2 linked regions of the Luteolibacter yonseiensis genome follow. The main gene of each other region encodes a partner of the protein of the gene in region 2 in a complex. Links are inferred from orthologs where the notes say so. Each region holds a gene or a part of one and is shown on either strand. Other genes may lie near its edges. The genes, in order: mnmG and mnmE.

Region 1 (3,210 bases), on a different replicon or contig from region 2:
GGTGAAGAGGACGTTCGCCGCCGCGAAATTACGGAGGAAGACCCAGGAAGGAATCGTGGAACCGGTGGGTCCGGTCCAGAGCGACTGCCAGAGACCCGTGAGGGATTTTTCATACATGGGATCACCGATCCAGGCGGCACCGTTGGTGATGAGGTGGAAGATGACGGCGGATGCAAGAGACCCCGCAAGAAGCTTTGGGAAACTCTGACCTGACAGTGCCTTACCCATGAAAAATACAGCAACGTATGCCAGGAGCGTGGTGGCGAAAATGGGGAGATCGGTAACGGGCCCTTTGGCGAAGAAGTAGGTCACGGCCCAAATGCCGAAGGGAATGGCGAAACCACGCCACCCGGATGCCAGCATGGCACCACAAAAAAACAATGCCGCCAACGGCTGGAAATTAGGCTGGGATTCAGGAAGCGCGCTTCCCAATAACCGGAATGCGATGAGCAGTCCGACGATCAGACCGAGTGGCAGGTAGCGTTGCATGACCCGCAGAGAATTGTGGATTTTTACGGACACGGCTAGACCAAAATCCCGGGTCACAAAAGGTTTTTTCATGTCTGACATTCTGATTTTTCAAGAGGCTGGAGCAGAGACTCGGTGGGAGGAAGTAGCAATGATCAATGTTCCACGTGGAACATTCGATGATTTTTTCGGGGCTTGAGTGTGGCGACCCCGGCGTTACCTTGTGGGTCTCCAAAGATGTTTCGATTCCCCAAGTGCTACGATGTGATTGTGATTGGTGCCGGTCATGCTGGTGTGGAAGCCGCAATGGCGGCCGCACGCATGGGTGCGGAGGTGGCCGTGCTCACCCAGAACCTCGACACAATCGGCCAGATGTCGTGCAACCCGGCCATCGGTGGTCTTGCCAAAGGCCATATGGTCCGTGAAATCGATGCTTTGGGAGGTGTGATGGGATTGAATACGGACGCCACGGGGATTCAATGGCGCATGCTTAACGCCTCGAAGGGTCCGTCCGTGCGTGCCCCACGCGCGCAGTGCGATAAGAAGGCATACCAGTTTCGCATGAAACGCGAACTCGAGGCCATGCCCGGAGTCGAAATCCACCAGGGAAACGTGGCTGAACTTCTGGTGCAGGACGACCACATCACGGGAGTTGTTACTTCACTGGGGATGGAGATTTCCGGGAAGTCCGTGATTCTCAGCGCCGGGACTTTCATGGGAGGCCTCATGCATGTCGGTCTCCGTAACGAGAAGGGAGGACGGATGGGGGATGCTACCTCTCACGTGTCCGAATCGCTTAAACGGCTGGGTTTCGAAGTGGAACGCTTTAAAACCGGAACGCCCTGCCGCTTGAATGCCCGATCCATTGATTTTTCCAAATGTGAGCGCCAGGATGGTGACACCCCCGTTCCTAGGTTCAGTTTCATGGCAGACACGCTTCAAAAGGGCGAAAATGACCTGTTCACTCTCAATCCTTGGGGGGATCCAATGTTCCACGTGGAACAAATGCCGTGCTGGATCACTTACACCAACCCCCGCACCCATGAGATCATCGCGGGAAATCTTCACCAGTCGCCCATGTATTGTGGGGTGATTGAGGGAGTGGGGCCACGGTATTGTCCCTCCATTGAAGACAAGGTGGTGCGGTTCGCGGAAAAAGAACGTCATCAGGTTTTCCTTGAGCCTGAAGGACGTCATACCCTCGAATACTACGTCAATGGCGTATCAACTTCTCTGCCTTACGAGGTGCAGCTCGATTTTCTGCGATCTATCGTGGGGCTGGAAAAGTGTGAGATCCTCCGCCCTGGCTATGCGGTTGAGTATGATTATTGTCCACCCACCCAGCTCCGCCATACACTGGAGACGAAAAAGATCGAGGGTCTTTACTTTGCCGGCCAGATCAACGGAACCTCCGGCTACGAAGAAGCGGCCGGGCAGGGGCTTATCGCAGGAACAAACGCGGCGCTTAAAGCCCTTGGAAAACCGGAGTTTGTCCTAGGCCGCGACGAGGCCTACCTCGGCGTGATGGTGGACGACCTGGTCACGCGAGGCTGCACCGAACCCTATCGCATGTTCACCAGCCGGGCAGAATACCGCCTGCTCCTGCGCCAGGACAATGCGGATCTCCGGCTCACTCCGAAAGCTACAGAAATAGGCCTCACCAGCGGTGAACGTGTCCGGCGGGTGGAGGAAAAACGGGTTGGTCTGGAAAGGGCGGATTCTTATGTCCGCCAGGTAGTGCACGAAGGGGTGAAACTGGATCAATGGTTGCGGCGAAGTGAGAATGAGTGGCACACGCTCCCTGAAAACCTGCTTTCAGAGTTCCACGTGGAACTTTGGCCGCTCATTGAGACGAATTTCAAATATGAAGGTCATCTCGTCCGCCAGCAGGCTCAGATCGATCGCATGACTCGGCAGGAAAGCAGGCGCATCCCTGCGACGCTGGATTACACGACCATCCATGGCTTGAAAAAAGAGGCGCAGATTCGATTCAGTGAGATCCTCCCGGCGACCTTGGGTCAGGCGGGCCGCATCCCGGGCATCACTCCGGCGGATCTGGCAATTCTGGTGATATGGTTGGAAAAACTCGAAAGAGAACCTGCCGTCCGGTAAGGCTCCGCTGTTTTGCCTCGCTCTTGAAAACGTAGGCTGGAAACTTTACCCCATGCGCCTGATCCTCATCTTCAGCCTGCTTCTCACCATAGTTTCCAATGCCGTAGGTTTGGATCAGATAATCGGTGAATTTGAGATGGATAGCCGTGATGTGGCCATCTCTCCTGCCGTCTCCTGGAGCGCCGCCCGGTTGGAACGCGAGGATCGCTTCCTGAACGATTGGGAGAAGCACTTGGAATCCATCGACTATGAACCACTGGATAATGTGGCCCGGATCGACTGGCATCTTCTTCGCAATCTCCTCCGGGAGCGCCGGAATGACCTATTCCTCCAACGCTCGCAACTCCAGGAGATCCATCCGCTGCTTGCTTTCAGCGAACCTTTACTGGAACTGGCCCGCGGCCTCGGCGATCGCCAGCTTGCCGATTCCGCAGAATCAGCCTCCGCACTGACCCAAGCTTCCGTTGGTTTGAAGGAACTGCGCAAACAGCTTGATGCCGGTCGTGCGAAGGATGCGCCCGCCGATTCGCTCCGGCCCACCCCCGGCTTGGCCCTGCGCGCGGTGGCCGCCATCGATGAGTTGCGGGATAAGATCGACGGTTGGTACAAATTCTACGATGGCTTCCAGCC
Region 2 (3,271 bases):
GTGATCCGCATGATCGGAAAGAGGGAAGATTTCATCCACCGAATAGCGGAATTTCGCGCCTTTTTGCATCGCCCAACCGGTGAGCATGGCGGTGCGTTTGGATTTCAATCCGCGGAGAAGTTTCGAGCGGATGGTGCTGGGCGGTGCGATGACGACATGGCCCGGTGGCGCGTGACCGTCGAATTCCACAGGTTCGGGCAGCGTTTCCACGCCCACCTCGCGGCAGGCCCTGGTCATGGCGGCGACCGTCGGATGAAGCAGGGCCGGGATGCCGTGTTCGGTGAGAAGGGCCAGGGCTTCCTGGGCTTTCCCCAGCGCATAGCCGAAGAGGACGGGTGTCTCGCCATCGGCAAAGGCGTCATGGACGAAGCGCAGGATGCCGGCCTCGATCTCCATGCTGCCGGGAAATTCGTAATTCGGCAGACCAAAGGTGGTCTCCAGAATGAGGGTGTCGGCATTGAGGAAGTTGACCGACTCCGCCGTCCTGCCGCGACGGGTCTTGAAATCTCCGGTGTAGAGCAGGCTCGCGTTGTCCTTGATGCGGGTGATGTGGAGCATCGCCGAGCCGGAAATGTGGCCTGCGGGAAGGAGCCGGAGGCGGAACCCGTCACGCACCACAGGCACATGGAAGGACACGGCTTCGATCCTGCTTTCCGCCAGATGAAAACGTTTGTGAACCAGCGCCGCGGTGACTTCCGAGCAGAGCGCGGATTCATGCCGTGCGAAGTGATCCGCGTGGGCGTGGGAGACGAACGCCCGTGGCTTCGCATCCCATGGGTCCAGCCACAGGTCGAGCTCGGGTAGATATAATCCACGTTTGAATCTGACTTCGATCAATGTGCGGAAAGCCTAGACCTAGTGCGGGCTGATGGCCAAGGGAAAGTGGAGAAACTGCCGGAGGCGCGGTCCGGATACACGGGAAATGGAAGAACTCAGGGTATCACCCCGCGTTTATTTACCGATGCAGAAACTGCTGAAAATAACGCCAAGCAGGTCTTCCGTGTCGACCTTGCCCGGGATTTCTCCAAGGGCGTCCAGTGCCTCTCGCAGGTCGATGGCGGCGAGTTCCTGATCCCCCGACAAATCCTCCAGGAGAGCCAGGGCCGCGAGCAGGGAGGTCCGGGCCATTTGCAGGCTGGCCTGATGCCGGGCGTTGATGGCGACGGCGTGCTCTCCCCAGTCGGCCTCGCTGAAATGAAGCGTGTCGCTGATGGCTTGGGAGAGTTGTTCGAAGCCATCGCCCTTGTCGCAGGAGATCCGCACGGCGGAAACCTCCGCCCACGACGGATGTTCCCCGAGATCGGTTTTGTTGAGGACGAGAATGTGCTTGGCCGAGGTTGCGGGCGATGCCGCGTCAGCGGGGCGGGGGCCGCTGGCATCCGCGATTTCCAGAAGAAGATCCGCGGCTTCGATCTGCCTCACCGTCCGTTGGATTCCTTCCGCCTCGATGCGGTCGTCCGACTCGCGCATTCCGGCGGTGTCGACCAGCCGCAGGGGGATGCCATGGAGGTTGATGATTTCCTCGATGGTGTCGCGGGTGGTTCCGGCGATGTCGCTGACGATGGCCCGCTCGAATCCGAGCAGGCGGTTCAGCAGGCTGGATTTTCCGACGTTCGGCTCGCCGAAGATCACGGTGCGGACACCCTCGCGCAACACACGGCCCTGGTCGGCGGTGGAGAGCAGGGAATCCACGACCGCGAGGACCGAGCCGACGCGGCCACGCAGCAGCACGCCGGTCTGGGGATCGATGTCCTCCTCCGGGAAATCGATCCACGCTTCCAGATGGGCGAGGGTTTCCAGGAGCATGTCCCGGGCCTCGGTGGTGCGGCGTCCGAGCGTGCCTTCAAGCTGGCTGCGCGCCGCACGCAGGGAGAGCCGTGTCTGTGCGGAAATGAGATCCATGACGCCCTCGGCTTGCGTGAGGTCGAGTTTTCCATTCAGGAACGCCCGCTGGGTGAATTCGCCCGGACCTGCGGCGGTGGCCCCACAGGCGAGGAAGCGGGACAGCACTTCCCGCGTGACCAACATGCCGCCGTGGCCGGTGAATTCGACACTGTCTTCACCGGTGTAGCTGTTGGGACCGCGGAACACGGTGAGAAGCCCGTCATCGAGGATCTCCCCGTTTTCATCCCGGATGTGGCAGTAGCGTGCGGCTCGCGGCACGGAGGTGGATGCCTTGCCGGCGGTGGCGAGATCGGCGACCTGCAGCGCGCGGGGACCGGAAATTCTCACAAGCGAGACCGCGCCGACGCCTACAGGCGTGGCGATGGCCACGATGGTGGTGCGGGAAGGATCCGAAATGGCGTGCATCCGTGGAAGTTGCTTCTTCGTTTTTACGATACGTGTCTCCCAGCCATCAAGGCCGGGGAATCCCAGCGGATGCCGGTTTCGGAAGATCGGTGGCGTCTCAAACCGCCGCTGCGGCGAGCACCGAATCCAGGACCTCGAGGCAGCGCTTGTTCTGCTCTTCGGTCCCGATGGAGATGCGCACCCAGTCCGGGAGCTTGTAGCTGCTCATGGCGCGGACGATGACGCCCTGCTTGAGCATGTCACGGAAGACGCGATCGCCTTCGCCGGTTTTGACAAGCAGGAAGTTCGCATGGCTGGGGACGAATTCCAAGCCACGCGCGGCGAGTTCCTTTTCATAAAAGGCCATCCCGGCGGAGTTCACCGCGCGGGTCTTCGCGATGTGCTCCGCATCAGCCAAGGCTGCGAGAGCCCCTGCCTGGGCGATGCTGTTCACATTGAAAGGTTGGCGGGCCTTCTGCAGAAGCGTCGCGACATTTTTCGAAGCCAGACCGTAGCCGACGCGCAGTGCCGCGAGACCGTGGATCTTGGAAAAGGTGCGGAGCACGCAGACGTTCCTGCCCTCGCGGACATACTTCAGCGTGTCCGGCGGATTGTCCGGGAATTCGTAATACGCCTCGTCGAAGACGACGATCACATGTTCCGGCACGCGTGCCATGAAGCGGTCGATGGCGGCCTGGTCCACCATGGTGCCTGTCGGGTTGTTCGGATTCGCGATGAAAACGAGGCGTGTGTTCTCGTTGATCGCATCCGCCATGGCGTCGAGATCGTGGAGGAATCCCGGATCCTCGACCTCCACATATTTCGCGCCGAAGAGCGTGGCCATCAGCTTGTAAACGACGAAGGCGTGTTTCGCGGCGATGAGCTCCGCGTCGCGGTTCAGGAAGGTGTGGCAGAGCAGTTCGATGATTTCGTTCGAACCATTTCCCAAGATGATGTTGGAGATCTCCATGTCGAACGATCC

What was found.
Region 1: the proteins of mnmE (region 2) and mnmG are in contact, whole or in part, in a solved structure (PDB 9HIP), measured with the Escherichia coli proteins. The link is inferred for Luteolibacter yonseiensis from one-to-one orthologs.

What each region holds. Positions count from the first base shown.
Region 1 is NZ_JAENIK010000004.1:705,550-708,759, forward strand. What follows is about bases 255-3,142. They hold mnmG (tRNA uridine-5-carboxymethylaminomethyl(34) synthesis enzyme MnmG), read left to right. Parts: upstream 255-705; coding sequence 706-2,580; downstream 2,581-3,142. Other genes in these bases: JIN84_RS04560 (DUF6580 family putative transport protein), read right to left, coding at 255-489; JIN84_RS04570 (DUF885 family protein), read left to right, coding at 2,633-3,142. In the rest of the region: more of JIN84_RS04560, read right to left, coding at 1-254; more of JIN84_RS04570, read left to right, coding at 3,143-3,210. UniProt on the Escherichia coli protein: NAD-binding protein involved in the addition of a carboxymethylaminomethyl (cmnm) group at the wobble position (U34) of certain tRNAs, forming tRNA-cmnm(5)s(2)U34.
Region 2 is NZ_JAENIK010000011.1:956,974-960,244, forward strand. The notes cover bases 132-3,080. They hold mnmE (tRNA uridine-5-carboxymethylaminomethyl(34) synthesis GTPase MnmE), read right to left. Parts: upstream 2,311-3,080; coding sequence 952-2,310; downstream 132-951. Other genes in these bases: JIN84_RS13810 (ATP-dependent DNA ligase), read right to left, coding at 132-837; hisC (histidinol-phosphate transaminase), read right to left, coding at 2,408-3,080. Also shown: more of JIN84_RS13810, read right to left, coding at 1-131; more of hisC, read right to left, coding at 3,081-3,271. UniProt on the Escherichia coli protein: Exhibits a very high intrinsic GTPase hydrolysis rate. Involved in the addition of a carboxymethylaminomethyl (cmnm) group at the wobble position (U34) of certain tRNAs, forming tRNA-cmnm(5)s(2)U34.